Regions from separate parts of the Streptomyces sp. NPDC018964 genome, predicted to be linked through region 2. Evidence: riboswitches for the same ligand, from Rfam matches in the RefSeq annotation. Region 2 holds a riboswitch; each other region holds the start of a gene.
What was found. A riboswitch is a leader RNA that binds a small molecule or an ion and turns the genes downstream of it on or off. The one in region 2 is predicted to bind cyclic di-AMP.

Region 1 (7,126 bases), on a different contig from region 2:
GAGGTGGCGGCGGGAGCGCCCCGGACGACGTGACGGCACCACCGTGAGGCGCCGCCCCCTGTGGACAACTCCTGGGGCGTCCGGCGCCGTGCGTTACGTTCGGGGGGTGAACGCCACGAGTCCCGAAACCGCCGCCGGCCGGGCCCCCGACCCCGGCCGCGTCGTCCTGCTCACCACCAGCCACCGCGTCGCCCCCGGCCTGCTGTCCTGGCCGGCCTGGCAGACGCTGCACGCCGCCGACCGCGTGCTGTGCGCGGACGGCGCGCACCCGCAGCTGCCGTACCTGCGTGAGGCGGGGATACGGGTCGACGAGTCGGCTCCCACCGCCGAGGAACTGGTCGCCGCCTGCGCGGGCGGGCGCACGGTGGTCGTCGTGGCGACCGGCGAAGGGGAGCCCGCCCTCACCGACGGACTGGCACGGCTGGCCGGCTCCGGTCGCGTCGCCATGCCCGAACTGGAACTGCTGCCCGCCTCCTACGACCTGCCCGGCGCCCGCCTGCTCGACCTCGTCCAGGTCATGGACCAGATCCGCGCCGAGTGCCCGTGGTCGTCCCGGCGGACCCACAAGGGCCTGGCGAAGTACGCCATCGAGGAGGCGTACGAACTCGTCGAGGCCATCGAGGACGGTGACCGGGAGGACCTGCGCGAGGAACTGGGCGACGTCCTGCTCCAGGTCGTCTTCCACGCCCGGATCGCCGAGGAGGACCCCGACGCCCCGTTCTCCATCGACGACGTGGCCGGGACGATCGTCACCAAGCTCATCCACCGCCACCCGCACGTCTTCGGGGACGAGACCGCGACCACCCCCGAGGAGGTCAAGGCCCACTGGCTGCGCACCAAGGCGGTGGAGAAGCAGCGCACCTCCGTCACCGAGGGAGTCCCGCTCGGCCAGCCCGGCCTGGCCCTCGCCGCCAAGCTGGCCTCCCGGGTGCGCACGGCCGGCCTGGACGTCCCGCTGCCCCGCGTCGAGGGCCCCGGCTACGAACTGCTGGCGCTGGCGGTGCGCGCCGAGGCGGAAGGCGTGGACCCGGAGGCGGCCCTGCGCGCGGCGGCACGGGCCTACCGGGACGCGATCCGGGAGGCGGAGACGCGGACGCGGCCGTGAAGGAAGGACGGATACGGTCGGGGGGTGACCGAGCAAGCCGAGCCCCGCCGCACCCCCTCCGCCACCGCCCCTGCCGCCCCTGCCGCCCCCGAACTGTTCACCTGGGAGTTCGCGAGCGACCCGTACCCCGCCTACGCCTGGCTGCGCGAGCACGCCCCCGTGCACCGCACCCGGCTGCCCAGCGGGGTGGAGGCCTGGCTGGTCACCCGGTACGCCGACGCCAAGCAGATCCTCGCCGACAACCGGCTGTCCAAGAACCCCGCGCACCACGACGAGCCCGCGCACGCCAGGGGCAGGACCGGTATTCCCGGGGAGCGCCAGGCGGAGCTGATGACGCATCTGCTGAACATCGACCCGCCGGACCACACCCGGCTGCGCCGGCTGGTCAGCAAGGCGTTCACCCCGCGCCGGGTCGCCGAGTTCGCGCCCCGCGTGCAGGAGCTCACCGACGGGCTCATCGACCGGTTCGCGGACCGCGGCTCCGCCGACCTCATCCACGAGTTCGCCTTCCCCCTCCCCATCTACACCATCTGTGACCTGCTCGGCGTCCCGCGCGAGGACCAGGACGACTTCCGGGACTGGGCGGGCATGATGATCCGCCACGGCGGAGGGCCGCGCGGCGGGGTCGCCCGGTCCGTGAAGAAGATGCGCGGCTACCTCGCCGAGCTGATCCACCGCAAGCGCGAGGCGCTCCCCGCCGAACCCGCCCCCGGCGAGGACCTCATCTCCGGCCTCATCCGCGCCTCCGACCACGGTGAGCACCTCACCGAGAACGAGGCCGCCGCCATGGCGTTCATCCTGCTGTTCGCCGGTTTCGAGACCACCGTCAACCTCATCGGCAACGGCACCTACGCCCTGCTCACCCACCCCGGACAGCGCGACCGCCTGCAGCGGGCCCTCGCCGCCGGGGAGCACGGGCTGCTGGAGACCGGCGTCGAGGAACTCCTGCGGTACGACGGCCCCGTGGAACTCGCCACCTGGCGGTTCGCCACCGAGCCGGTCGCCATCGGCGGACAGCGCATCGCGGCCGGCGACCCCGTCCTCGTCGTGCTCGCCGCCGCGGACCGGGACCCGGAGCGGTTCGCCGACCCGGACGTGCTCGACCTCGGCCGGCGCGACAACCAGCACCTGGGGTACGGCCACGGCATCCACTACTGCCTGGGCGCTCCGCTGGCCCGTCTGGAGGGCCGGACCGCGCTCGCCACCCTGCTGACGCGTCTGCCGGACCTGCGGCTCGCGGTGGAACCGGCCGAACTCCGCTGGCGGGGCGGGCTCATCATGCGCGGACTGCGCACGCTCCCGGTGGAGTTCACCCCTCCGCGGAAGTGACGGACCGGGCCGCCGTCCGCCGTGCCCCCGGGCGGGCCAGCGCAAACATGACACGCCCTCAACTCTGTGATCTTCACGTGATCTGCGCGGCATGAACTTGTGACAAGTGATCGTCTGCGGATACGTTCACCCATCAAGTGCGGCACATCGAGTTCCACTCGCCGCGCCGGTCATTGCTGTCTCGCGAAAGGTTTCCGCATGCTCTCCGGAAACGGTCGGCACCGTCGTCCCCGTCAGGCTCCGGCTCTCCTCGTCGCGGCCGGAGTGACCGGCTCCGCCATCGCGATCCCGCTCCTCGGGGCCGGCAGCGCCAGCGCGGCCGACGGTGCGACCTGGGACCGGGTCGCCGAATGCGAGAGCGGCGGCTCGTGGAGCCAGAACACCGGCAACGGCTACTACGGCGGCCTGCAGTTGACCCAGGACGACTGGGAGAGCTACGGCGGCCTGGACTACGCGACCAGCCCCGACCAGGCCAGCCGCGGCCAGCAGATAGCCGTGGCCGAGAGAATCCTCGCCGACCAGGGGGTCGGCGCGTGGCGCACCTGCGGACTGACGGCGGGTCTCGACCAGGACTCGGCGTCGGCCGACATCGACACGGGTGTGGCGGAGAACCCGGCCTCGGACGCGTCCGGCTCTTCCGGTTCCTCCGCCTCGTCCGGATCATCGGACTCCGGTGATTCGTCCGCTTCGTCCTCCCCGTCGGCCACGTCCGGCCCGTCGACCGGCGCCGAGGGGGCGGAGGACGGCGAGGGTGCCGCCGGCGAATCGGCCAAGTCCGGCAAGTCGAGCGGCTCGGGCGCGGATTCGGACACCGGCTCCGACGGTGGATCCGGCACCTCCCCCTCCGCCTCGGTCACTCCCAAGAGTGACGAGTCGGACAAGTCCGGGCAGACCACCGGCTCTTCCGAAGTCACCGACACCGAAGGCACCGGCGCCGGCCGCCACCGCGGCGTCACCGCCGAGGAGGGTGAGGCGGAGGGCCGTACGTCGGAATCGTCCGGCCGGCATGCCTCGCGCGGCACCGACGCCTCCCGCGATGCCGCCGACGGTTCGTACACCGTGCGCACCGGCGACAGTCTCTCGTCCATCGCCGACTCCCTTGAGCTGGGCGGTGGATGGCGGTCGCTCTACGCCGAGAACAAGCAGGTCGTCGGCGCCGACCCGGACCTCATCATGCCGGGCCAGGAGCTCGAGGTCGGGGTCGAACCGGACGAGAAGTGATGCGCGAAGGGGCGTCGGTCCGGCGGCAGTTGACGTCATGTTTCGCGGTGAATGTCCGGTTTAAAGGCTGTGAGAGATAGGTCTCAGAAGCCCTGATCGTCTTTGAAATTCCGCGGACCGCGTGTCTACGGTCGTGACCGCTCGCCACCGCGGGCCCCGGCTGCCGCCACGCCGAATCCTGCCAGTGGCAGCACGGGAACAGTCGTCGCGTCATGCGCCGCAGGCAGGAGCGGGGGAACCAAGGTAAGCGCCCCTTCCGGTGGTTGACACCGGATCGGGCTTGGGGTGGAGCCGCGTCCCGCGAGGGGCGTGGCCGGGCAACTCAACCGGCCCGAACCCGACAGCTCACCTCGTAGGCGTCGGTGAGGGGATCCACCATGCTGTTTTCCGGCAAGGGCAAGCACCGCCGTCCGTCCAAGGCCACCCGCGCGATCGCCGTCGCCGGTGTCACCTCCGCCGCCGTCGCCGCCCCGCTGATGGCGGCCGGCAGCGCCTCCGCCGCCACCGCCTCCGAGTGGGACGCCGTCGCCCAGTGCGAGTCCGGCGGCAACTGGTCCATCAACACCGGCAACGGTTACTACGGCGGTCTGCAGTTCTCCGCCTCCACCTGGGCCGCGTACGGCGGCACGCAGTACGCCTCCACCGCCGACCGGGCCAGCAAGGCCCAGCAGATCGAGATCGCCGAGAAGGTCCTCGCGGGCCAGGGCAAGGGCGCCTGGCCGGTCTGCGGCACGGGCCTGTCCAACGCCTCCTACGCCGGCTCCTCCTCGAACGACTCCTCGCAGGGCCAGGACACCGGTTCCACCGGGACCCGTGAGGCCGAGCGGAAGGCCTCCCGCTCCGCCGAGCGCCCGGCCGCCGAGCAGAAGACCGAGCAGCGGGCCGAGAAGAAGGCCGAGCCGAAGGCCGAGGAGAAGACCGTCACCACCCCGACCGGCCAGAAGGTCGAGAAGGGCGACGGCGAGTACAAGGTCGTCAAGGGCGACACCCTCAGCTCCATCGCCGCCGAGCACGACGTCGAGGGCGGCTGGGCCGAGCTGTTCGAGCTGAACGACGACATCGTCGACGACGCCGACCTCATCTACCCGGGCCAGCAGCTGCACCTGAAGTGAGCGGCTGCCCCACTGCTCCCCGCCCCGGTGCGTCTTCCCCCGTACGCGCCGGGGCGGGGTTTTTGTGACCGGGTTTCCGGAAACGGCTTTGTTCCGTTCGGAAACAATTTACTCTCGGTTCTGTCCATGGGACGGGCGGCCGGATGGCCGATCGCCCGGAGCCGGTTAGGCTCGGACTCGCAAGACCCTCCGGGGTCCTGCCCACCCGCGTCACATCCAAGAAGGAGATGCTCGTGCCGTCCATCGACGTCGTCGTAGCCCGGGAAATCCTGGACTCCCGAGGCAACCCCACGGTCGAGGTCGAGGTCGGCCTCGACGACGGCAGCACGGGTCGTGCCGCCGTCCCGTCCGGCGCCTCCACCGGCGCCTTCGAGGCCATCGAACTCCGTGACGGCGATGCAGGCCGTTACCTGGGCAAGGGCGTCGAGAAGGCCGTCCTGGCCGTCATCGAGCAGATCGGCCCGGAGCTCGTCGGCTACGACGCCACCGAGCAGCGCCTGATCGACCAGGCGATGTTCGACCTGGACGCCACCGACAACAAGGGCTCGCTGGGCGCCAACGCCATCCTCGGCGTCTCGCTCGCCGTCGCCCACGCCGCCTCCGAGGCCAGCGACCTGCCGCTCTTCCGCTACCTGGGCGGCCCCAACGCGCACCTGCTGCCGGTGCCGATGATGAACATCCTGAACGGCGGCTCGCACGCCGACTCCAACGTGGACATCCAGGAGTTCATGATCGCCCCGATCGGCGCGGAGTCCTTCTCCGAGGCCCTGCGCTGGGGCGCCGAGGTCTACCACACCCTGAAGAAGGTCCTGAAGGGCAAGGGCCTGGCCACCGGCCTCGGCGACGAGGGCGGCTTCGCCCCGAACCTCGGCTCCAACCGCGAGGCCCTCGACCTCATCCTCGAGGCGATCAAGGAGGCCGGCTACACCCCCGGCGAGCAGATCGCCCTCGCGCTCGACGTGGCCGCCTCCGAGTTCTACAAGGACGGCGTCTACACCTTCGAGGGCAAGGAGCGCTCGGCGGCCGAGATGACCGAGTACTACGCGGAGCTCGTCGACGCGTACCCGCTCGTCTCCATCGAGGACCCGCTGTTCGAGGACGACTGGGAGGGCTGGAAGACCATCACCGCCAAGCTCGGTGACAAGGTCCAGCTCGTCGGCGACGACCTGTTCGTCACCAACCCCGAGCGCCTCGCCCGCGGCATCGAGGAGGGCGCCGCCAACGCCCTGCTGGTCAAGGTCAACCAGATCGGCTCGCTGACCGAGACCCTGGACGCCGTCGAGCTGGCCCAGCGCAACGGCTTCAAGTGCATGATGTCCCACCGCTCCGGCGAGACCGAGGACGTCACCATCGCCGACCTGGCCGTCGCCACCAACTGCGGCCAGATCAAGACCGGCGCCCCGGCCCGCTCCGAGCGCGTCGCCAAGTACAACCAGCTCCTGCGCATCGAGGAGATCCTCGACGACGCGGCGGTGTACGCCGGCCGCTCGGCCTTCCCCCGGTTTCGCTCTGCGAACCAGTAGGCACAGCAAGGACTGAGTCGCCCCGTAAGAGGCGGCGTCGTACGTACGTCCCCGCACCCGGTCCCGTACCGTGTGCGGGGACGTACGCGCGTAGGACGGTGAACGAGAGGCGGAACCATGGCGGTCAAGGACCGGGACCGTTTCTCCACCGCGACCAGGATCCGGCTGATCGGTGAGCAGACCGCCGCCCGGGTCTACCGTTCGCAGACCAAGCGCCAGGCACGCCGCTCCCGGCTGACCGGCCGGGCCGCGCTGCTCGCCCTGGTGGTCTGCTCCCTGATCGTCGCCCTCGCCTATCCCATGCGGCAGTACGTCTCCCAGCGCGCGGACATCGCCGACCTCCAGCAGGAGCAGGACGAGACCCGCCAGCGGGTCGAACGGCTGCGCGACATGAAGGCGCGCTGGCAGGACGACGCGTACGCCGAGCAGGAGATCCGCAGGCGGCTGCACTACGTCATGCCCGGCGAGACCGGCTACATCGTCATCGACCCGGGTGCGGCGAAGCAGTCCCGCACGGATCTCGAAGCCGCCGACCGCCCCTGGTACGCGAACGTCTGGGACGGCGTCGACAAGGCCGACGCCGCAGGCCAGTGACCTCCTCCATGGAAAGCCCCGGAAAGACAGGTATGGAAACGCCCCCGCCCACGACCCCCCGCACCGAGCCCACCGACGCGGACGTCGAGGCCTTCAAGCAGCAGCTCGGGCGGCCCCCGCGCGGGCTGCGCGCCATCGCGCACCGCTGCCCCTGCGGACAGCCGGACGTCGTGGAGACCGCGCCGAGGCTGCCCGACGGCACCCCCTTCCCGACGCTCTACTACCTCACCTGCCCGAAGGCG
Region 2 (7,126 bases):
GGGACACGGCTCCTCCTTCCCAGGGGGCGGCCGTCCGGTGACACCACCGGCGGCCATCGCTCCGCGACGCCGGGGCGTACGAGGGTGAACCGTCGTCCTGTCGCGAACTCGGCCCGGTACAAGGGAGTTTGCCCTTGCGGCGACGTCGTCACCCGTCCGGTACGGCAGACTCCAGCGTCACCCGCCGCCACCACCCGCGGCCATCCGTCGCGGGCCCCATCCGGCCCGGGGGCCACCGCGTACGCGGGCCGCCCCGCCGGCCGTGGTCCCGGGGGAAAATGGGGATTGTCACCGATGGCGCACACGCCCGCCCGACGCACACGCTGGACAGGACGGCCCGCGCCGCGCCCCCGGTCCGCGGGCCGTCGGCTCCCCGCACGGAAGCCCACGGCGAGGAGGCGGTACGAGGTGCCCCCGCTCCGGCGGACCGTCCCGCTGAACGCCGCCGTACCCGGCGCGGCCCCGGCCGGCGCCGCGCCGATCCGCCGGCCGGACCCGGCCCGAGGGACCGCCCGGAACTCACCCGGTACGCCATTCGTGTGGGGCCGATCGGGTCCTGACCGGCAGACTGGACCTCCCGCACCCGCTCCACCCGGGAGTACGCCGATGCCGCACCCGTACGTCCTGCTGTCCGCCGCCGTCTCCCTCGACGGCCACCTGGACGACACCGGCCCCGAACGGCTGCTGCTGTCGTCCCCGGCCGACTTCGACCGGGTCGACGAGGTACGGGCGTCCGTGGACGCCATCCTGGTCGGCGCCGGCACGATCCGCGCCGACAACCCCCGGCTGCTGGTCAACTCGCCCGAGCGGCGCGCCGCCCGCCTCGCCGCCGGCCGGGCCGAGTACCCGCTCAAGGTCACCGTCAGCGGCTCGGGCGACCTGGACCCGGCGGCCCGGTTCTGGCACACCGGCGGCGAGAAGGTCCTCTACACGACCGACCGGGGCGCCGAGCGCGCCCGTGCCCTCGGTCTCGCCGCCGACGTCGTCCCGCTCGGCGCCGAGCTCGACTGGCGGCGGCTCCTCGAGCACCTGCACGCCGAGCACGGGGTGCGGCGGCTCATGGTCGAGGGCGGCGGCACGGTCCACACCCAGCTCCTCATCGAAGGGCTGGCCGACGAACTCCAGCTGGTCCTCGCCCCGCTGTTCGTCGGCGATCCGAAGGCACCCCGCCTCTTCGGCCCCGGCTCCTACCAGGGCGGCCGGCTGCGGCTGGTCGAGACCCGCCCGGTCGGCGACGTCGTCCTGACGCGCTACGAGCCCACCGCCCCCGGCACCGGCCCGCTGCCCTCCGCCGCCGACCACCACTGGCTGGCCCTCGCCTGCGAGCTGGCCGCCGCGTGCCCGCCCTCGCGGACGGCGTTCAGCGTGGGCGCGGTCGTGGTGGCCGCCGACGGTACGGAGCTGGCACGCGGCCACTCGCGGGAGGGCACCGACCCGGTGGTGCACGCGGAGGAGGCCGCGCTCGCCAAGGTCGACCCCGCGGACCCCCGGCTCGCCGGCGCCACCGTCTACTCCAGCCTGGAGCCCTGCGCCCGCCGCGCGTCCCGGCCCGCGCCCTGTGCCCGGCTGGTCCTGGACGCGGGGGTGCGGCGGGTGGTCACGGCCTGGCGCGAGCCGGACACGTTCGTGGCGGGCGCCGACGGCAGCGGCGTGCTGGCGGCCGGGGGCGCCACCGTCGTCGTCCTGCCGGAGCACGAGGACCGCGCCAAGGCGCCGAACGGGCATCTGCTCGGCCGCTGAGACCGGGCCGTCGGTAACCGGTGTGCGCCGGGTCCCGCGGATGGCGTACACTGGTTTCACCGACGCGGGGTGGAGCAGCTCGGTAGCTCGCTGGGCTCATAACCCAGAGGTCGCAGGTTCAAATCCTGTCCCCGCTACTGAAGGCCGAGGGCCGGAATCCAAGGATTCCGGCCCTCGGTGTTTTCCGTCCTTCCCCCGCTCCCCGCTCTCACTCAGCGTGAGCGTCTCGTCCCGCAGCGCATAACAACTGACGTACGGTCAGAAACCGTCCGCCGCGCGAGACGGTCTGAAGCGCGGTCAACTCGCCCGTTTTTGGGCTCCGATGACACTTAAGTCCACCCGGAAATCGTTAACGATCAAGAGGAACGGCTTGGAATCAGGCCCTTGCGTCTATTAACGTTCGATAACGCAGCGCGGTCGTCCCAGCCGTCACAGAAGTCGGCTCCGTGCGCACGCGCCGAATCCCGCGAGGGAACCGGGGAACCACCACCATGGGGTGAATCGCGTGAATACCGCCGTGGAGACACGGCTCGTATACGCGCGTAGGAGACCTTCCCGCTCCGAACCCGTCAGCTAACCCGGTAGGCGAAGACGGAAGGAAAGGAGCGCGCCCACGTGGCGTCCAACCCGCCTGCCCCCGAGGCCCCGTTCAAGCCGAGCGACACCTTCGCCTACGGCGCCGGCCGCGCCGACGAGGGCCCCTTCGAGGAGTGGAACCCCACCGCGGAGTCCGTTCGCCCCGTACGCGGTCGGCACCGCGTCTCCAAGCAGCGCGGCGGGGGACTCGCCCGCAGCTCCACCGTCCTGGGCGTCGGGGTCATCGCGGCCGTCGGCGCCGGCGGCATGGCCAGCGCCCAGACCGGCAAGCCGCCGGTCTCGATCTCCATGCCCGACCTCCCCAGCGTGGGTTCCCTCATCTCCGACGAGGAAACCCCCGAGGGATCGGCCACCCCCCTCAGCACCCTCGGCATGACCGCCGCCGACACCGAGCAGGGTGCCGCCGACGCCGGTGAGGCGCTGCGCACCCGGATCATGGCGCAGGTCGAGCAGCAGCAGGCCCAGGCCGAGAGCAAGGCCGAGGCGGAGGCCGTCGCCGCCGCCGAGAAGGCGGCCGCCGAGGCCGCCGCCAAGGCGGAGAAGGAAGCCGAGGCCAAGGCCGAGGCCGCCAAGAAGAAGGCGGAGGAAGAGGCCGAGAAGAAGGCCGAGGCCGAGCGCCTCGCCAAGCTGGCCAAGCAGTACGCGCTGCCGACCTCCTCGTACACCATCTCCTCGACCTTCGGTCAGGCCGGCGCCTACTGGTCCTCCGGCCACCACACCGGCCTCGACTTCGCCGCCCCCACGGGCACGCTGCTCAAGGCCGTCCACACCGGCACGATCACCTCCGCCGGCTACGACGGCTCCTACGGCTACAAGACCGTGCTCACGCTCGACGACGGCACTGAGATCTGGTACGCCCACCAGTCCTCCATCAACGTCAGCGTCGGCCAGAAGGTCAACACCGGCGACGTGATCGGCCGCGTCGGCGCCACCGGCAACGTCACCGGCGCCCACCTCCACATGGAGGTCCACCCCGACGGCTCCGCCTCGGGCATCGACCCGCTGGCCTGGCTGCAGAGCAAGGGCCTCACCGTCTGAGCGAGCGGACCCTCACCTCCTGAACCCCGGCAGCCCCGACGACGCATCCCCCCGGCGTCAGGGCCGGTGGGCGTTCGGGTCGTACGTGCCGTACGGGTACCCGTACGGCGGCCGCCCCTGCGGTGGATGCCCGTAACCGCCGTACCAGCCGTACCCGCCGTACCCCGCCCACGGTGCCGCGACGACCGGAACCCGGGGCGCGGTCGCGCGGGCCGCGTGCTCCAGGGCCGGCCGGGCCACCGCCCGCCGGTGCCACAGCTCCAGCAACAGCTCGCGTTCCCGGGTGACGAAGTCCGGCCCCGCCCGCCCGAGCCGCCCCCGGTGCCGCAGGAACGCCAGCGACGTCGCGTACGCCTCGTACGCGGCGACCGACCGCGCCGCCGCCCTCCCGCCGCAGCGGCGCGCGTACCGCAGGGCGACGCGCCGCGCCCGCATCGAGCCCAGCGCGAACGGCTCCGCCGCGTCGAGCCACCCGGCGGCCACGTACGCGGGCAGCTCCTCCCGCACGGTCCGCAGCTCCCGCTGCCGCGTCCACACCACCAGCCAGGTCAGCAGCCCGAACACCGGCACCATGAACGCCGCGTACACCGCGAGGAATCCGTACTGGCCGAGCGTCGAGGAACCGTTCCACAGGGCGTGCACGCCCATCGCGAGGAGCAGCCCGCCGAGCGGCAGCAGCACGCGCCGGACCCGCTGCCGGTCCGCGGACAGCGCGGCGAAGCCGAAGCCGATCCCGGTGAGCACGGTGAACAGGGGGTGCGCGAACGGCGACATCACGATGCGGACGAAGAAGGTCGCCGCGGTGACCGAGGCGATGCCGCTGTCGCCGGTGAGCCGGTCGGTTCCGAAGGCGGTGCCGAGGTAGAGGATGTTCTCGGTGAACGCGAAGCCGGTGGCGGTGACCCCGGCTATCACCACGCCGTCGAGGATCCCGGTGAAGTCGCGTCTGCGGAACAGGAACACCAGCAGGACGGCCGCGGCCTTCGCGGACTCCTCCACCACGGGCGCTATGACGGTCGAGCCCAGGGTGTCGGCGCCGGTCGGGTCCGCGGTCGCCGTCGCTATCCACCGGGTGGCGAAGCTGTTCGCGACGATCGCCATCAGCGCCGCCGCGCAGGCACCCCAGGCGAAGGAGAACAGCAGGTTCCGCCAGGGTCCCGGCTCGACCCGGTCCAGCCACCGGAAGGCGGCGACGAGCAGCGGCACGGGCAGCACGGCGAGGCCGATCCCGACCAGGAACCCCCGCGTCCCGGTCTGCTCGCGCACCAGCGCCAGGATGACCAGCCCGGACAGCGCGAGCAGCGTGATCAGCGCGCCGTACCGCACCCAGGGCCGCTGCCACCAGTGCGCGTGCCGCGTCGCTTTGCCGGGGGCGGCGCCGGGAGGTGTCGGGTACGGGGGACTGATGGCCACGGGTTCGACCCTCACGAGGCGGGGCTGTGTCAGGCTCGGTCCGCCGCCTGCTCGTCCTGTGGTACGCGGCGGAAGAGCACGTCGTTCACGACATGACCCTTCTCCAGTCCCTGTGCCTCGAAACGGGTGAGCGGCCGGAAGGCCGGACGCGGCGCGAAACCGCCGTCCGGCCGCGTGTTCTCGAAGCCGGGGTGCGCGGTGAGCACCTCGAGCATCTGCTCCGCGTACGGCTCCCAGTCGGTGGCGCAGTGCAGCACCGCGCCCGGCGCGAGGCGGCTCGCGGCGAGGTCGAGGAACTCCGGCTGGATCAGCCGCCGCTTGTGGTGCCGCTTCTTCGGCCAGGGGTCGGGGAAGTAGACGCGCAGCCCGCCGAGGGAGCCGGGGGCGAGCATCTCGCGCAGCAGGATGATCGCGTCACCGTTGCCGACGCGTACGTTGGTCAGCCCCGACCGGTCGGCGAGGTTGAGCAGATTGCCCTGGCCGGGGGTGTGGACGTCCACGGCGAGGATGTTGGTGGCCGGGTCGGCGGCGGCCATCCGCGCGGTCGCCTCGCCCATGCCGAAGCCGATCTCCAGGACGACGGGGCGGTCGTTGCCGAAGAACTCCGCGAGGTCGAGCCGCCGGCCGCCGTCGATGTCGAAGCCCCAGGCGGGCCACAGCCGCCGCAGGGCGTCCGCCTGCCCGGCGGTCACCCGGCTGCGCCGCGGCTGGAAGCTCCGGATCCGCCGCTCGAAGTGCGATCCGGCGGGATCGGCCTTCGGCCCGTCCGGGAACCGGGGCTCCCCCTTGGCCCGGGCAGGGCGGATCGGTGCACCGGGGGCGTGCGCCGGGTGCGGGGCTTCGGAAACGTTCACGGAGTCAGACACAGTGCTGTCGATTTTACGGGGGTCCGGGAAACGGCCGCCGTGCCCTCAGCGTCCCGCCTCCTCCAGTGCCGTCAGGGCCCGCCGCGCGACCTCGCGGCCGATCGGCAGGGACGCCGTCGCCGCCGGTGAGGGGGCGTTCAGCACGTGGACCGCGCGGGCGGTCTCCTGGATCAGGAAGTCGTCGGCCAGGGTGCCGTCCCGCAGCACCGCCTGGGCCCGCACCCCGGCCGCCGCCGGCACCAGGTCGTCCTCCCGCACGGCGGGCAGGAGGCGGCGCACGGCGCGGGTGAAGGCCTCCTTGGACAGCGAGCGGTGCAGCTCGCCGGTGCCGTACCGCCAGTGACGGCGGGCCAGGTGCCAGGAGCCCGGCCAGGACAGGGTCGCCCCCAGCTCGCGCGGACGCACCGTGCGCCAGTCGTAGCCCTCGCGGGCCAGCGCCGGTACCGCGTTGGGACCGACGTGGACGCCGCCGTCGACGCCCCGGGTGAGGTGGACGCCGAGGAAGGGGAACGCCGGGTCGGGCACCGGGTAGACCAGGCCGCGCACCAGCTCCGGCCGGGCCAGCTCGTAGTACTCGCCGCGGAACGGCACGATGCGGGCGCCGGGCTCGTCGCCGGTGCGGCGGGCGATCTCGTCGCAGTGCAGGCCCGCGCAGTTCACCAGCACCCGGCCGCGTACGACGTCGTCGCCGTCCGTCAGGACGGCGACTCCCCGGTCGGGGCGGCGGTCGACGCGTATCACCCGGGCTCCGTAACGGATCTCCGCACCCGCCTCCCGCGCGCCTCGGGCGAGCTCGCGGGTGACCGCGGTGAAGTCGCAGACGCCGGTGGTGCCGACGTGGATGGCGGCCAGCCCGTCGACCTCCGGCTCGTACTCCGCGATCTGCGCGCCGCACAGCTCGCGGACCGCTATGCCGTTCTCCCGGCCGCGCTGAACCAGGGCGTGCAGCCGGGGCAGCTCCTCGCGGGCCGTGGCGACGATCAGCTTGCCCGTCACGGCGTGCGGGATGTCGTGCTTCGCGCAGAACTCGACCATCTCCGCGGCGCCCGACACCGCGTACCGGGCCTTCAGCGAGCCGGGGCGGTAGTAGACGCCGCTGTGGATGACGCCGCTGTTGCGGCCCGTCTGGTGCCGGGCGGGGCCGGGCTCCTTCTCCAGGACCGTGACCCGTGTGCCCGGCGCCGCGCGCGTGAGCGCGTACGCCGTCGACAGGCCGACGATCCCGCCGCCGATCACCAGCACGTCGCAGTCGTACGACCGCCCGGTCGTCACCCGCACCACCTCCCGCGTCCGATAGTGCACTGCGCCACTGACAACGCCTTCAAACCCGGGAGGCGCCCCGGAATGCGATTCGGGCCGGACCGCGGGGCGTGGTGCGGGGTGGGGCAGGCCGTGGTGCGGGCGGGGTCAGGCCGTCGTCATCAGCAGTGGGCGGGCGCGTTCGCGCAGTTCGGCCACGCGGGGTTCGTCGC
Region 3 (7,126 bases), on a different contig from region 2:
CCGGGGCGGGAGCGGGCAGCTCGCTGCTCTCAGCGGTCGGTACGGGCACATGGTGTTGCACGCCGAGACTCCCCTCCCCCGGACCGAGTATAGGAATTACCTCTGTTTTTCACACCAAAAACGTCGAACGTGCCCGCGGGGCGACAGTCGCCCGACAGGTCGTGCGCGACCCGTCCCGTCCCGTCCCGTCCCGGCCCGCTCCCTCCACGCATTCCGGTCCGCCCCCGGTCAGCCGGCGAAGGAGGGGCCGCGCAGGACGGCGCGGGTCCGGCGGTACCACCGCCAGCCGATGGTCTTCGCCCCGTCCCGGTAGGGGGCGATCCGCGCGCCGTCGCCCGCCAGCCAGGCCTCCACGTCGGCGACGGTGTGGCCGCGGCGGACGATCAGCCGGGCGATGCGGTAGCGCTCGTCCCGGTCCGAGCTGAGCGCGTGCCGCACGGCGGTCGCCGTCTCGTAGCCGACGCGGGAGGCCATGGCGCGCACCCGGGGGCTGTTGTAGCCGTGCGGATAGGCGAGGTGGGGGACGGGGTGGCCGAGGGTGTCCTCCAGTACGGCCTTGGAGTCGAGCAGTTCGGCGCGCAGCCGCCGGGTGGTCAGGGTGTCGAGCTGGGCGTGGGTGACCGTGTGGCTGCCGATCTCCATACCGGAACGTTCCAGTTCCACCGCCTGGTCCAGGGTCATCATCGGGGCGGGCGGCAGCAGGCTGTGGCCGCCCGGGGCGACGGCGCCGGTGGTGAGGTAGGCGGTGGCGGGCAGCGCGCGTTCGGCCAGGGCGTCGGCGGTGGGTCCCGGCAGGTCGGCGAAGCCGTCGTCGAAGGTGAGCAGCACCGGCCGGGGCGGCAAGGGGTCCCGCCCGGCGAGGTGTTCGGCGAGGGTGCTGATGGTGACGGGGGTGCGGCCGCTGTCCACGACGGCGTCGAGGTGGGCCGCGAACTCCTTGGGCGTGACGGTGAACTCGGCGATCCAGTCCGGCGGATCGTCCATCACGGCGTGGTAGAGGAAGACGGGTACGGCCGCGGTCATCCCCTCCCCCTTCCCGGTGCCCGTCGTGCCCGCAGGTATCCGAGCGGCCCGTACAGCATTCCCCTGCGTTGCAGCCGTGACAGCCGGCGTGGCCAGGGATGGGTGCGGGCGCCGTGCGCGCCCGGCGCACCGCTGTCGGTGTCCGCCCCGCGCACCTCGGTCAGCGCGCGGGCGTGCGCGAGGCCGCGCGGCAGCCGGGCGAGGAACGCGGGCAGCAGCGCGGGCCGGTTGACCAGGACCGCGGTGAGGTAGGCGGTGAGGCCTGCGCCGTAGCCGTACGCCTGGGTCTCCAGGTCGGCCCAGGTCTCCCGGTGGTGGTGCCACACCAGCGCGTACGGGGTGTAGTGCAGCCGGTGTCCCTGGGCGAGCACGCGCACGAAGCCGTACAGGTCGTCGCCGCCCCGCGCGGGCGTCCCGGCGCCGGTGGCCGGGTCGAAGCCGCCGACGGACCGCAGCACCTCCGTGCGGAAGGCCATGCTCGCGCCGGAGCCGAAGCGGCCCGCGGTGAAGGGGAACAGCGGCTCGTCGCGGGGCGGGTCGGCGGGGTCGTACGTCGTCGGCGTGAAGCCCTTCGCGAAGCCGCCGTGGCTCTCCAGCAGGACCTGGGCCGGGGTGCGCAGCCGGGCGGGCAGGATCAGGCCGGTGGCGCAGCCGAGCCGGGGGTCGGCGGCGAAGGGGGCGGTCAGTTCGGCGAGCCAGCGGGGATCGGCGACCACGTCGTCGTCGGTGAACGCGATGACCTCGCCCCGTGCCGCCGCCAGCCCCCTGTTGTGCGCGACGGCGAGTCCGGGGGCCGGCTCGCACACGTACCGCACCCGCTCGCCGTACTTGCGTTCCACCAGCTCGCGGGTGTCGCCGGTCACGGGCGCGTTGTCGACGACAACGATCTCGAACCGCGGGTGCTCCTGTGCGAGCAGCGAGTCCAGCGCCCGGGCGAGCTGCCCGGCCCGCTCCCGGGTGGCCACGACGACCGAGGCGTACGGCGGCTCCCCGCCGCCCCCCGCCGTCACGCCCCCCGCCGTCACGCCCCCCGCCATCGCGGCTTCCGCCGTCACGGCCTCCGGTGCCACCCCGGCGGCCGCCTCCGTCAGCACCGCCTGCGGGTCCGCGCCCTCCGGTACCCGTGCCAGCAGCGTCCCCACCGGGCGGCCCGCCCGTCTGACCAGCAGGAACACCTCTCCGTGAGTCACCGGTGGGCTGCCCGGACCGGGTCTCAGCGCGGCCTTCGCGCCGTCCAGGTCCAGTTCGGCGACCTGCACCGCGCCGATGGCCAGGAAGCGCCGTATCTCCTCCTGCGTACGCGCTCTTCGGAACACCTGTCCTCCCCTCCTCACGACCGGCGCAGCCGTGCCGCGCCCTTCAGGGTCCGTGCCGCCAGCGCCGCCAGGCGCGGGCGGGCGCGGACGAAGCCGTGCGCGCGGCGCGCGGGCTCGCGGCTCAGCCGGTGCAGCGCGGCGCCCACGCCCGGACGGGTCACCGCACCCTCGTAGACGGCGAGTTCGCCGGTCTTCAGCGAGTCCTTGTACTCGGCCGGACCGCGCCCCAGGTCGAGCAGGCCGATGCCCTCGGCCGCCGCCGCCTCGGCCATCCGCAGATGCAGCACCAGACCCGGCGAGTACTTCGCGAACTCCGGGTCGTACGCCGGGAACCAACAGGCCAGGACGGACGCCGAGCGCAGCCCGAAGTGCGCGGCGACGGGGCGCTCCCCGGCGTACAGGACCGACAGGGTGCCCGTGCACTGGGCGGCGCGGGTCTCGGCGAGCCGGCCCACGAGCCGGGCGATCCACTCCCGCGCGAACCGGTCGCGCCGCCCGGTCCTGCGGTACTGCGCCGACTTCCACTCCATCAGCGCGCGCAGCGCGGCCGGGTCGCGCTCGTCGAAGACGAACCGCACGGCTCCGGCCCGGCGGCCCAGCCTGCGCTCCTTGGCCAGCGTGGTCTTCAGGAACTTCGGCGACCGGCCGCGCAGCACCGACTCGTACGTCTCGTAGCCCTTCTCCACGTCGATGACGTAGGTGGCGTGCTCCTCGGCCGCGTACGGCACGAACAGTTCCTGTCCGGCCTCCAGGTTGTCGAAGGCGAAGCTCGACACCGAGCAGGCGCGCAGCAGTTCGTCCGGTTCCGGGGCGACGCCGGGGGCCAGGACCGCTCCCTGGCAGTCCGACACGCCGAGCCCGATCGCCCGGCCCTGCCCCAGCACGCCCCGCTCGTACGGCAGGAAGCCCGCCGGCTGAGCTCCCTCGTACAGGACGGCGACCCGGGCCCGCGGACGCACCCGGGCCACGGCGACGCTGAACTCCGGTTCCATGAACGGGTTGCGCGGTGCGTCCGTCGCGGCGCGCAGTTCCCGCCAGCGCTCCCGTTCCCCCTCGCCGAGCTCCTCCGGCCCCAGCACGCGCATGCGTCCACTGCTCACCTGACCCCCCGATCAAGTCCCCCCTGGACCCTTGGAAGGTACCGCCCCGGACCGGGCGGACGGTAGATAGCGGACCATGTTCTTGCCAAACGGGGAAAGAGACCTGAACCGGTCCTTACCCGGCGTCGAGAGAAGGGAACCGTACCGAAAGCGAGCGCAAACGAGCGCGGTGAATCGGACCGTCGGGTTGTCCGTATTCTCTGATCATGGCCGCACCCACCGCGTATTCACTCATCGCCACCGACCTGGACGGGACGCTGCTGCGCGGCGACGACACCTTCTCCGACCGGTCCCTCGCCGCGCTCGCGCGGGCGGAGCGGGCCGGCGCGCGGCACCTGGTGGTGACGGGGCGGCCGGCACCCAGGGTGCGGCCGCTCCTGGACGACCTCGGCTGCACGGGGCTCGCGGTGTGCGGACAGGGCGCGCAGGTGTACGACGCCGGCGCGCACCGGCTGCTGTGGTCCGTGACACTGGACCGGGAACTGGCGGAGACCGCGCTCGGCAAGATCGAGGCCGAGGTGGGGGAGGTGTACGCCGCGGTCGACCAGGACGGGGTCGACGGGCTGACGCTGATCGAGCCCGGCTATCTGATGCCGCACCCGACCCTGCCCGCGGTACGGGTCGAGCGGCGGGCCGAGCTGTGGGACCGGCCGATCAGCAAGGTGCTGCTGCGCCACCCGGACCTGTCCGACGACGCGCTGGCGGCGGCGGCCCGGTCGGTGGTCGGGTCACTGGCCACGGTCACCATGTCGGGGCCGGGCACCGTGGAGCTCCAGCCGTGCGGGGTGACCAAGGCCACGGGGCTGGCGCTGGCCGCCGAGCACCTGGGGCTGAGCCCGGCGCGGACGATCGCCTTCGGCGACATGCCGAACGACATCCCGATGTTCGCCTGGGCGGCCCACGGCGTCGCCATGGCCGACGCGCATCCCGAACTGAAGGCGGTGGCGGACGAGGTCACCACGTCGAACGAGGACGACGGCGTGGCCGTCGTCCTCGAGCGACTGTTCGGCGGGGCGGTGACGCTCGCCCCTCAGCGGGTGGCTCAGTACGCGCCGAAGACGTTGTCGATGGAGCCGTAGCGGTCGGCGGCGTAGTTGCAGGACGCCGTGATGTTCGCGACCGGGTCGTACGGGTCGAAGGCGGTGCCGGGCACGTGGTAGGCCGCGAAGGTCGGGTCGATGATCTGCAGCAGGCCCTTCGACGGGGTGCCCTTGGCGGCGTTGGAGTCCCAGTTGTTGATGGCGTACGGGTTGCCGGAGGACTCGCGCATGATGTTGCGGTGGATGGCGTCGTAGCTGCCCGGGATGCCGTTCTGCGCCATGACGTCCAGCGACTCGCGGATCCAGCCGTCCAGGTTGTCCGGGTACGCCGTCGCGGGGGCGGCAGCGGCCGTCGTCGTCGGCTCGGTGGTGGCCGCGGAGGCGCCGGTGGCGCCGATCAGCGGCAGGGCGACCACGGCGACGCCGGTGCCGGCGACGGCGAGGGAGCGGGCGAGGCGGCGGCGGTGCTGACCGAAAGCAGGCATGTCTGGGTTCCTCTCCTACGCCTGCGAGGTGAGCTGTCGGGTTCGGGCGGGAGAGTGCCCGGCCGTGCCCCTTCGGGCATGGCTTCACCCCTAGCCGTCCCGGCGCGGTGTCCGGTGCGGCGGCTTACCTGGGTCCCCCACTCCTGCCGTCGTGAGTTCGTCGTCGGATGTGATGCGGGCGGCGGCAGGATTAGGCGTCCACCCGGCAGGCCCGGAACGTATGCGAGAGCACATGTCGGGAACAAGTGCGAACCTCACACAAGGTGCCGTTTGATCTTGTAATGGGCGTTTTGAGGTGCTTGATCCTTTGCGGGTACCAAGGGTCAACTCGGCGTCGTGGAAGGGGAGAAGGCGGGTGGCGGCCGGTGGTGGGGGTGCCGGTCCGTGCGTGACCCACTTCACTGGGGATCGCCCGTGGGCGCATTTCTCGCCAAGGGGAATTCGCTTGGCATTTGCGGCAAATCGGACGCCGGGGCGGGCAGGATGGTTCACGTGAGGGGTCGCGGCCCGGGAGGCGGGCCGGGGGCCGGGTCGAGGAGCGGAGCGTCGCGTCCGGGAAAGTCGAGGAATGTCCGTTGTTATCGAATGATCAAAAGCGTTCCGCTCTCGCTCCCGCACCGCCCTGCCCGTAACGCCGGGCGCTGGCGGTGATCGAAACATGACCGGATACGCTGACTTGAGTGAAGGCAGCGACCTATCGACATTCCGTGTAATCGCCAGTGGACACCAGCAGACAGGAGACCCCTCGTGACCGTCGTCGGGCCGTTCGGGCTGAGCGTGCGGGACCAGGCTCTGGAAGCCGATGTCCAGGCCGGAATGGCGGCTGTCGAGGAAGGGCTGCTCGAGGCCACCAAGAGTGAGGTCCCCTTCATCACGGGAGCCGCCCAGCACCTGGTGCGGGCCGGCGGCAAGAGGTTCCGCCCGCTGCTGGTGATGCTCGCCGCCCAGTTCGGCGACCCCTACGCGCCCGGCGTCGTGCCCTCGGCCGTGGTGGTGGAGCTCACCCACCTGGCCACGCTCTACCACGACGACGTGATGGACGAGGCCGAGGTACGGCGCGGCGTCGACAGCGCGAACGCCCGCTGGGGCAACTCCGTCGCGGTCCTCACCGGCGACTTCCTCTTCGCGCGGGCCTCGCACATCCTGGCCGACCTCGGCCCGGAGGCCGTGCGGGTGCAGGCCGAGGCGTTCGAGCGGCTGGTCACCGGGCAGATCCTGGAGACCGCGGGACCGCAGGACGGCCGCGACCCGGTCGACCACTACCTCGACGTGCTCGGCGGCAAGACCGGCTCGCTGGTCGCCGTCGCCTGCCGGTTCGGCGCGATGATGTCCGGGGCCGAGGAGACGGTCGTGGACGTGCTCACCCAGTACGGCGAGCGGCTCGGCGTCGCCTTCCAGCTCGCCGACGACGTCCTGGACATCGCCTCCGACTCCCACGAGTCCGGCAAGACCCCCGGCACCGACCTGCGCGAGGGCATCGCCACCCTGCCCGTGCTGCGGCTGCGCGAACGGGCGGCCCGGCTGGGCCTCGCCGACGACGTCGCCCTGTGCGAACTGCTCGACTCCGACCTCACCGACGACGCCCGGCACGCCGAGGCGCTGCGGCTGCTGCGCGCCCACCCCGCGCTGGAGCAGGCCCGCCGGGACACCGTGCGCTACGCCGAGGAGGCGCGCGCGGCACTGGCCCCGCTGCGGGAGTGCGAGGCGAAGACGGCACTCGTGCAGCTGTGCGACGCGGTGGTGCACCGCGCGGGCTGAGCCGGCCCGGACTCCTCCGCGACCCCTACGGGGCGGATGAGGAAACCACCCCGCGTGTCATACCGCAGCAGTACGTGGAGTTGCGTCCGGGGTCTGACGAAACCGCCTGCCGGATTTGGTCAGATGGACCACGACGGACAACACCACTTCTCACCGGTTCGGGTGAGAATGGCGGCTCAGGGTGAGACTGGTGCGAGAACACGAGACGAAAAGCCGCCGCCGACCACGGAGGTAGGGCACACATGGCACCGTACGAATCCGACGACACGACGACCGCGGGGGAGGCCGACGAGCCGCGCACGCGACGGCGCAGGGCCGCGCGGTACGTCGTCCCGGTCACGGTGATGGGAGTGGCGGCCGCGACCATCGGGCTCGTCCCCGCGATCGCCAGCTCCGGCGACCCC
Region 4 (7,126 bases), on a different contig from region 2:
CGGCCCGTGCCGGCCGCCTCCGCCTCCTGACCGGCCGGAAGTTCCCCAAGCGCGTCGGCCTGGACTTCACCGGCGAGGTCGCCGCGCCGGGTGCCGGAGTCACACGGTTCACGGCCGGCGACCGCGTATGGGGAGTTCTGGGCCGCACCTCCGGATTCGGCAGCGCCGCCGAGTACGTGACCGTACCCGCCGAGCGGATCGGCCGGCTCCCCGACGGCCTTGACCTGGTGGACGCCGCCGCACTGCCGGTGGCCACCACGGCCGTCACCGCGCTGCGGGACAAGGCCGGGCTGCGCCCCGGCGAACGACTCCTCGTCCGGGGCGCGGCGGGCGGCGTCGGCAACGCCGCCGTCCAGCTCGGACGGGCGTACGGCGCCGAGGTCACGGCCCTCGCCCGCGCCGCCAACCTCGACTTCGTGCGCGGACTCGGCGCTCGCCGGGCCGTCGACCACCGGACCGTGCGGCCGACGGAACTGGGCCGCTTCGACGTGGTCCTGGACACCGTGGGCACCGATCTGCGGGCCTTCAGGCGCCTGCTGAATCCCGGCGGACGCATGGTCACCATCGCCTTCGACCTGAACCGGCCCGTGGCGTCTCTCGGCTACCTCGCGGCCGGCACGGTCCACGGACGCGGCCGGGTGCGCTTCTTCAGCGGCAACCCCACACGGGCGGACTTCGACGACCTCGCCCGCCATGTGGTCGAGGGCAAACTGAGCCCCGCGGTGGACACGGTCTTCCCCCTGGAGGAGACAGCAGCGGCACACCAGGCGCTGGAGGCGGGCGGCGTCCGGGGCAAGTACGTGGTCAAGGTCGCGTAGGCCCCCTGTGAAGGCGCTGATCACAGCCGCTCGTCGACGGCAGCGTGGATGGCCTGGACGGTGCGGCTGATGACCTCACCGCTCACCGGCGAGGTCGAGATCCCCCTTGCTCGTCTCGCCCGCGCCCTCGGCGATCCGGGGGCGCCGCCACGGACGGGCGATCGGGCCGGAGATCGCCCGCCACCACGCCTCCACCGGCACCTTCCCCGCCGGTTCGAACGGCTCGCCCGGCCGCGGGAACGCCACCGACTGGTCCGCCTCCCCGGCCGCGTCCTTCATCCACTCCCCCGGCTCCGCCCACGCGTGCGGGGCCAGGTTGAAGGTGCCCCAGTGGATGGGCAGCAGCACGCCGGCCGCGTCGCCGCCCTGGAGGTCGAGATGGGCCCGGACGCCTTCCTCGGGCGTCATGTGGATGTCGGGCCAGAAGTCCGAGTACGCGCCGACCTGGATCATCGTGGCGTCGAACGGGCCGTGCTCGGCGCCGATGTCCCTGAAGCCCTCGAAGTAGCCGGTGTCGCCACTGTGGTAGATCCGGTGCCGCTCGCCCGCCGCCACCCAGGAGGCCCACAGGGTGTGCTGGGTGTTGCGCAGGCCCCGGCCGCAGAAGTGGCGGGCCGGGGTGGCGGTGAGGGTGAGCCCGCCGACCTTCGTCGCCTCGTGCCAGTCCAGCTCGCGCAGCCGTCCGGCGGACACGCCCCAGCGCTCCAGGTGCGCGCCGACGCCGAGGGGCACGGCGAACAGGGTGTCCGTGCCGGCCAGCGCCTTGATCGTGGGCAGGTCCAGGTGGTCGTAGTGGTCGTGGGAGATCACGACGACGTCGACCGGGCCGAGCGCGGCCAGCGGCAGCGGGACGGGGTGCAGCCGCTTGGGCCCGGCGAAGGGGAACGGCGAGCAGCGCTCACCCCACACGGGGTCGAACAGGACCCGGTGCCCGTCGATCTCCGCGAGCACGCTGGAGTGGCCCATCCAGGTCAGGCGCAGTCCGGTGGCCGGCGGGCGGGAGATGTCGGCCAGGGTGGTGGGGTGCACCGGGATGGTGCCCTTCGGGGCGCGGCGGGACCGGGAGTCCTTGTCGAGGTAGAGCTTCGCCAGGTCCCGCGTCGACCCCGACGGGCGGATCCGGGCGGTGCCGCCGGGGTTCTGGAACACGCCGTTCTTGAAGTGCGGGGATCTGCGGATGCGTGCCATGCGTTCGCCACTGGGGTCCGCGCCGAAGGCCTCGGGCCGCAGGGCGCGCAGCCCGGAGCTGTGGGATGGGGAACCGGCCACGGTACCTCCAGGTGGAGTCGGTCAGACATTCCATTATGGGCGGCCGGACCGGCTGTGCGGTGCCGGGTACGACCGGGGCGGATCGAAGGGGCGGGGCGGCCGCCGCACCATGAACACGTCCACCGGGTCCTCCGTCTCCACGGTGAACCCGTGCCGTGCGTAGAGGCGGCGGGCCGGGCTGCCCCGCAGTACGTTCAGCCGTACGACGGCGGCGTCGCGGTCGGACCGCCGCAGCAGTTCGCGCAGCACGCCCGAGCCGATGCCGGCGCCCTGGAGGTGCGGGGCCAGATAGAAGTGCTCCAGCCAGTGGGAGTCCCCGGCGGGGCGCAGCGCCACACAGCCGGCGAAGGTGCCACCCGTCTCGATCACCCAGGTGTGGGCCGGGTCGAACCCGTCGCGCAGCCGCTGCCGCACCCGCTGTGCGTCGTAGCGCCCGAGCCGTTCCAGATCGGCCCGCAGCACCACGGCGCGCAGTTCCGCCACCGCCTCGACGTCCGTCGCGGTCGCCTGCCGCAGACCCCAGTCCCCCATGATCACTACGCTACCGCGCGGGCGCTCACGCCACCGCGGCGATCCGTACCTTGATGTCGTCCGGCGACAGCGTCCCCTTGGCGATCACGTGGTCGCCGGAGGACTCCCCGCGCAGTCGGCGGCCGATCCACGGCACCAGGTACTCGCGGGCCCAGTGGACGTCGTCCCGCCGGATCTCGAGGGTGCCGCGGGGCGGCAGGGGCGGCCAGGGCTGTTCCGGGTCGGCGGGGACGTCCAGGCCGAGGGTCTGCCCGGCGCGGAGCGCGACGCGGGTGTGTCCCTCCGGCGACAGGTGCAGCCGGTCGGCGTCCCAGGCCCTGCGGTCCTGGACGCTCCTGAGGGACCACAGGTCGAGCACGGGACAGCCGTAGCGGTCGGCGACGGCCCGTACGTGCATGTTGTACGTCGCGATCTTGCCGCGCAGATGCTTCAGCAGGGGGACGCCGCGGGTGTCGAACCCGGTCGTCACCATCACTGTCCCGGATACGGCCGTGAGCGCGGCGATCGCCCGCTCGAACCGCTCGGCCACCTCGTCCGGGTCGCTGCCGGGGCGGAGGATGTCGTTGCCGCCCGCGCAGAACGAGACCAGGTCGGGGGCGAGTTCGACCGCCCTCGGAAGCTGGTCCGCCACGATCTGGTCCAGGAGTTTTCCGCGTACGGCGAGGTTGGTGTACGCGAAGTCGCCCTCGGGCCTCAGGTCCGCGAGGAGCACGGCGAACCGGTCGGCCCAGCCGACGAACGCCCCGTCGGGGCCGGGGTCGCCGACGCCCTCGGTGAAGCTGTCCCCCACCGCCACGTACGACCCGATCACTGCTCTGCTGTCACTCTTCGAATCGTCTGCCACAACCACTCATGATTCACCTTCGAATGTGACCTACGCGACCGTAAGGAAGGGTTGACGGGCGGTGAGATAAGCCACTCTCAAAATGTTGGCCAATTCAGGAATACGCCGAAGGCCGGACCCGGGGATCGGGGTCCGGCCTTCGGCGCGCGTGTCAGGAAGGTCGCCGCGGGGGGTCAGCCGATGGAGACGCCCTTGGAGCGGAGGTAGGCGATCGGGTCCACGTCCGAGCCGTAGTCCGGGGTGGTGCGGATCTCGAAGTGCAGGTGGGGGCCGGTCACGTTGCCGGTCGCGCCGGAGAGGCCGACCTGCTGGCCGCCGGTCACGGTCTGGCCGGCCGAGACGGAGAGCGAGGACAGGTGGGCGTACTGGGCGTAGTGGCCGTCGTCGAGCTTGATGACGACCTGGTTGCCGTACGCGCCGGCCCAGCCCGAGGAGACGACGGTGCCCGCGCCGACGGCCTTCAGGGAGGTGCCGGTCGGGACGGCGAAGTCGACGCCGGTGTGGTAGCCGCTGGACCACATGCTGCCGGCCACCTTGTAGGCGGTGCCGAGCCCGGCGCCGGGCACCGGGGAGCTGTAACCGGAGGTGCTCGCGGCCTGGTCGGCGTCCGTGGTCTGGGTGGAGGTCTCCGAGGAGGGCTGCTCGGCGGGCTGTTCCACCGGCTGCTCGGCGGGCTGCTCGGCCTTCTGCTCCGGGGCCTGCGGGGCCTCGGCGGAGGACGGCTCCTGCGGCGTGCTCGCGGCGGCTCCACCGTCGACCGAGAGCTTCAGACCGGGGTGGATGAGCGCCGGGTCGTCGCCGATGGCCTGACGGTTGTCCGTGTAGAGCTGCTTCCAGCCACCGTCGACGTGCTCCGTCTCGGCGATCTTGGCGAGGTAGTCGCCGGCCTTCACGGTGTACGTGCGGGCCTCGTCGCCCTTTTCGGCGACGGTCTTCTGGCCGGCGACGGAAAGGGACTGGACGGCCTTTTCGGGGGCGGTCTGCGGCGTGGCGGCGTGCGCGCCGGTGGCGCCGAGAAGCGGCAGGGCGAGTGCGGCGCCGCCGGTTCCGGCGACGGCGATGGAGCGGGTGAGGCGCTGGGTCTTGGTACGGCGGTGCTTACCCTTCGCGGGCATGTCGAATTCCTCTCCGGCGCCTGCGAGGTGAGCTGTCGGGTTCGGGCTGGAGATGCCCGGCCGCGTTGTCGCGCGGCTTCACCCCGAGCCGTTCCGGGAACCGGAACAGGCAGTGGTACCTGTGGGTCCCCCGCTCCTGCCGTGCACGGGTGGGTGTGGTTACGGGCTCCGGGCGGCGGCAGGATTGGGCGTCCGTCCGGATCGGTGGCGAACGTAAGCGACCCGGACGCGAGGGGACAAGCGCGAGGTTCACCGCGCACGCGCTTTTCCGTGATCCAAAAGGGGAATTGACGTCACCGAGCGTCAGCCGGGATTCCTTTTCCCCCGTGAATTCCCTTGTCGTTCCACGGAATTACGTGAGCATGGCGACAACGCATCGTCACGGATATGACGCTGCTCACGCACCCCTTCCCCATCTCCCTTCCTTTCGGGGCACGTTATGTCGAACCACCCTAATCGGACAGAACGCCCTAATCGTCGGATCACAGGCGCCGCAGCCGCACCACCGAGGCGTCCAGATCTCCTCGCAGACCGGTGCGCAGCCCGTGATGCAGCAGGAGGGCACCTCGGTACGTTTCGCCGGTTTCGCGGCATTCGTACGACGCCTCCGGGTCGAGGCCGCGCAGCCGGAGGGCCGGGACGGGCTCTCCGTGGTGCTGCGCCTGGAGGCAGGCGAGGACGACGGTCTCGTCGCCGAGGACGTACTGCACCGCGCTCAGCCCGCCCTCCGGAGGGCGCAGCCGGTACAGGTCACCGCGCTGGACGACGGGCCGGATCTCCTTGTAGAGCGCGACCCACTCCCGCGCCTCGGCGAGCTCCTCCCCGGTCCACCGCGCGAGGTCGCCGCCGACGCCGAGCACCCCGGCCATGGCGCTGACGAACCGGAAGCGCAGCGAGCTGACCCGCCCGTTGAGCATCGCGTTCGGACTGTCGGTGACCCAGGCGGCCATCACCCGGGCCGGGTGGATCTGGCTGAAGCCGTGCTGGATCGCGAGCCGGTCGAGCGGGTCGGTGTTGTCCGAGGTCCACACCTGGTCGGTACGGGAGAGGACCCCCAGGTCGATCCGGCCGCCGCCGCCCGAGCAGGACTCGAAGGCCACGCCCGGATGGGCCGCCCGCAGCCGGTCCAGCAGCGCGTACAGGCCGCGCACATGGTCGGTCCACAGCCGCTGCGGGTACGGGTCGTCCGGCCATCCGGCGTCGGTGGAGGAGCGGTTGAAGTCCCACTTCACGTAGTCGACGGGAGCGCTGGAGAGCAGTGCGTCGAGCCGCTCCCAGAGGTACTCCCGCACGTCGTCGCGCGCGAGGTTGAGCACGAGCTGGTTGCGGTACTCCGTGCGCCGGCGGCCCGGCTGGAACTGCACCCAGTCGGGGTGCGCGCGGTACAGGTCGCTGTCGGGGTTGACCATCTCCGGCTCGACCCAGATGCCGAACTGCATCCCGAGCCCGTGCACATGGTCGGCGAGGGGTTTCAGGCCGCCGGGGAAGCGGTCGGGGTTGGGCGTCCAGTCGCCGAGCCCGGCCCGGTCGCTCGTCCGCGCCCCGAACCAGCCGTCGTCGACCACGAACAGTTCGACGCCCATCGCGGCGGCCCGCTCCGCGAGCCCCCGCTGCCGCTCCTCCGAGATGTCGAACCCGGTGGCCTCCCAGGAGTTGAACAGCACGGGCCGGTCCCGGTCCGCGTCCGGGACGACGTACGTCCGCTGGTAGGCGTGCCAGGCGCGGCTGGCGCCGCCGAAGCCGCCGTCGCTCCACAGACCGGCGAAGACCGGCGTGACGTACGTCTCCCCCGTGTCCAGCATCAGCAGGCCGGAGTCGTCGTGTCCCGCGCCTCCGGTGATCTGCACGCGCGCGTCGGGAAGTTGGGCGACCGAGACGCGCCAGGACCCGGACCAGCCGAGGGCGCAGCCGTAGACCTCGCCGCGTTCCTCGGTCGCGTCGGTGTCGAGCGCGACCCAGGGCAGGTGCTGGTGCCCGGTGTGGCCGCGGCGGCTGCCGATGACCTTCTCGCCGTAGGTGAGCGGGGCGCGGGTCAGCCGGGACTCGGCGGCCCAGCGGCCGTGGAGCTGGGAGAGCCGCCAGTGCTCGCGCTCGGGCAGGGTCCAGGTCGCGGAGTCGGCGCGCAGGAGTTCGACCGCGGGTCCCCGGTTGTGCAGGGTCACCCAGCGTTCGACCACGTCGTCACGCATCCGGTAGTGCAGGGTCACGGTCAGCCCGCCGTCGCGGAAGCGGAGGCGGAGTTCGCCGTCGCCGGTCTCGCCGTCGTCCGTCTCGTGGCCGTCGAAGGCCCATTCGGTGCCGCGCCGTCCGTCGGCGGTGCGTACGGACAGGGCGGGCCTCGCGAAGCGGGGGCCGCCCTCGACCGGGTACTCCTCGCGTCCGTCCAGGCGGGACTCGAACGGCCAGTCGTCCGGCAGCGGGCGCGCGGCGAGGGCCTCCGCGTCGGCGAGCGCGATCCTCGGGCCCCAGTGCAGGTGCACCAGTTCGTCGCGGTCCGTGACATGGAGCGCGTAGCCGCTGGCCGGCCCCGACAGGAGCCACGTACGACC

Region 1: another riboswitch for cyclic di-AMP. It lies ahead of ACH5AO_RS31825 (transglycosylase family protein); the one in region 2 lies ahead of ACH5AO_RS22515 (M23 family metallopeptidase).
Region 3: another riboswitch for cyclic di-AMP. It lies ahead of ACH5AO_RS24760 (transglycosylase SLT domain-containing protein); the one in region 2 lies ahead of ACH5AO_RS22515 (M23 family metallopeptidase).
Region 4: another riboswitch for cyclic di-AMP. It lies ahead of ACH5AO_RS06290 (peptidoglycan DD-metalloendopeptidase family protein); the one in region 2 lies ahead of ACH5AO_RS22515 (M23 family metallopeptidase).

What each region holds. Positions count from the first base shown of each region.
Region 1 is NZ_JBIRYZ010000027.1:60,952-68,077, forward strand. It holds gene ACH5AO_RS31810 (nucleoside triphosphate pyrophosphohydrolase) at 107-1,105, shown strand; gene ACH5AO_RS31815 (cytochrome P450) at 1,130-2,434, shown strand; gene ACH5AO_RS31820 (transglycosylase family protein) at 2,633-3,655, shown strand; cyclic di-AMP (ydaO/yuaA leader) riboswitch at 3,861-4,029, shown strand; gene ACH5AO_RS31825 (transglycosylase family protein) at 4,033-4,767, shown strand; gene eno (phosphopyruvate hydratase) at 5,001-6,290, shown strand; gene ACH5AO_RS31835 (septum formation initiator family protein) at 6,408-6,884, shown strand; gene ACH5AO_RS31840 (DUF501 domain-containing protein) at 6,917-7,126, shown strand, end outside.
Region 2 is NZ_JBIRYZ010000013.1:11,982-19,107, reverse strand. It holds gene ACH5AO_RS22530 (DUF3040 domain-containing protein) at 1-7, opposite strand, end outside; gene ACH5AO_RS22525 (dihydrofolate reductase family protein) at 607-1,740, shown strand; tRNA gene ACH5AO_RS22520 (tRNA-Met) at 1,804-1,877, shown strand; cyclic di-AMP (ydaO/yuaA leader) riboswitch at 2,186-2,343, shown strand; gene ACH5AO_RS22515 (M23 family metallopeptidase) at 2,356-3,375, shown strand; gene ACH5AO_RS22510 (PrsW family intramembrane metalloprotease) at 3,433-4,788, opposite strand; gene trmB (tRNA (guanosine(46)-N7)-methyltransferase TrmB) at 4,818-5,654, opposite strand; gene lhgO (L-2-hydroxyglutarate oxidase) at 5,700-6,956, opposite strand; gene ACH5AO_RS22495 (MFS transporter) at 7,062-7,126, opposite strand, start outside.
Region 3 is NZ_JBIRYZ010000015.1:147,138-154,263, forward strand. It holds gene ACH5AO_RS24735 (hypothetical protein) at 1-61, opposite strand, end outside; gene ACH5AO_RS24740 (polysaccharide deacetylase family protein) at 229-1,023, opposite strand; gene ACH5AO_RS24745 (glycosyltransferase) at 1,020-2,339, opposite strand; gene ACH5AO_RS24750 (GNAT family N-acetyltransferase) at 2,354-3,424, opposite strand; gene ACH5AO_RS24755 (HAD family hydrolase) at 3,646-4,518, shown strand; gene ACH5AO_RS24760 (transglycosylase SLT domain-containing protein) at 4,482-4,964, opposite strand; cyclic di-AMP (ydaO/yuaA leader) riboswitch at 4,970-5,137, opposite strand; gene ACH5AO_RS24765 (polyprenyl synthetase family protein) at 5,712-6,722, shown strand; gene ACH5AO_RS24770 (outer membrane lipoprotein carrier protein LolA) at 6,965-7,126, shown strand, end outside.
Region 4 is NZ_JBIRYZ010000003.1:183,511-190,636, forward strand. It holds gene ACH5AO_RS06270 (NAD(P)-dependent alcohol dehydrogenase) at 1-818, shown strand, start outside; gene ACH5AO_RS06275 (MBL fold metallo-hydrolase) at 894-2,087, opposite strand; gene ACH5AO_RS06280 (GNAT family N-acetyltransferase) at 2,121-2,618, opposite strand; gene ACH5AO_RS06285 (SGNH/GDSL hydrolase family protein) at 2,644-3,429, opposite strand; gene ACH5AO_RS06290 (peptidoglycan DD-metalloendopeptidase family protein) at 3,636-4,577, opposite strand; cyclic di-AMP (ydaO/yuaA leader) riboswitch at 4,582-4,739, opposite strand; gene ACH5AO_RS06295 (alpha-galactosidase) at 5,060-7,126, opposite strand, start outside.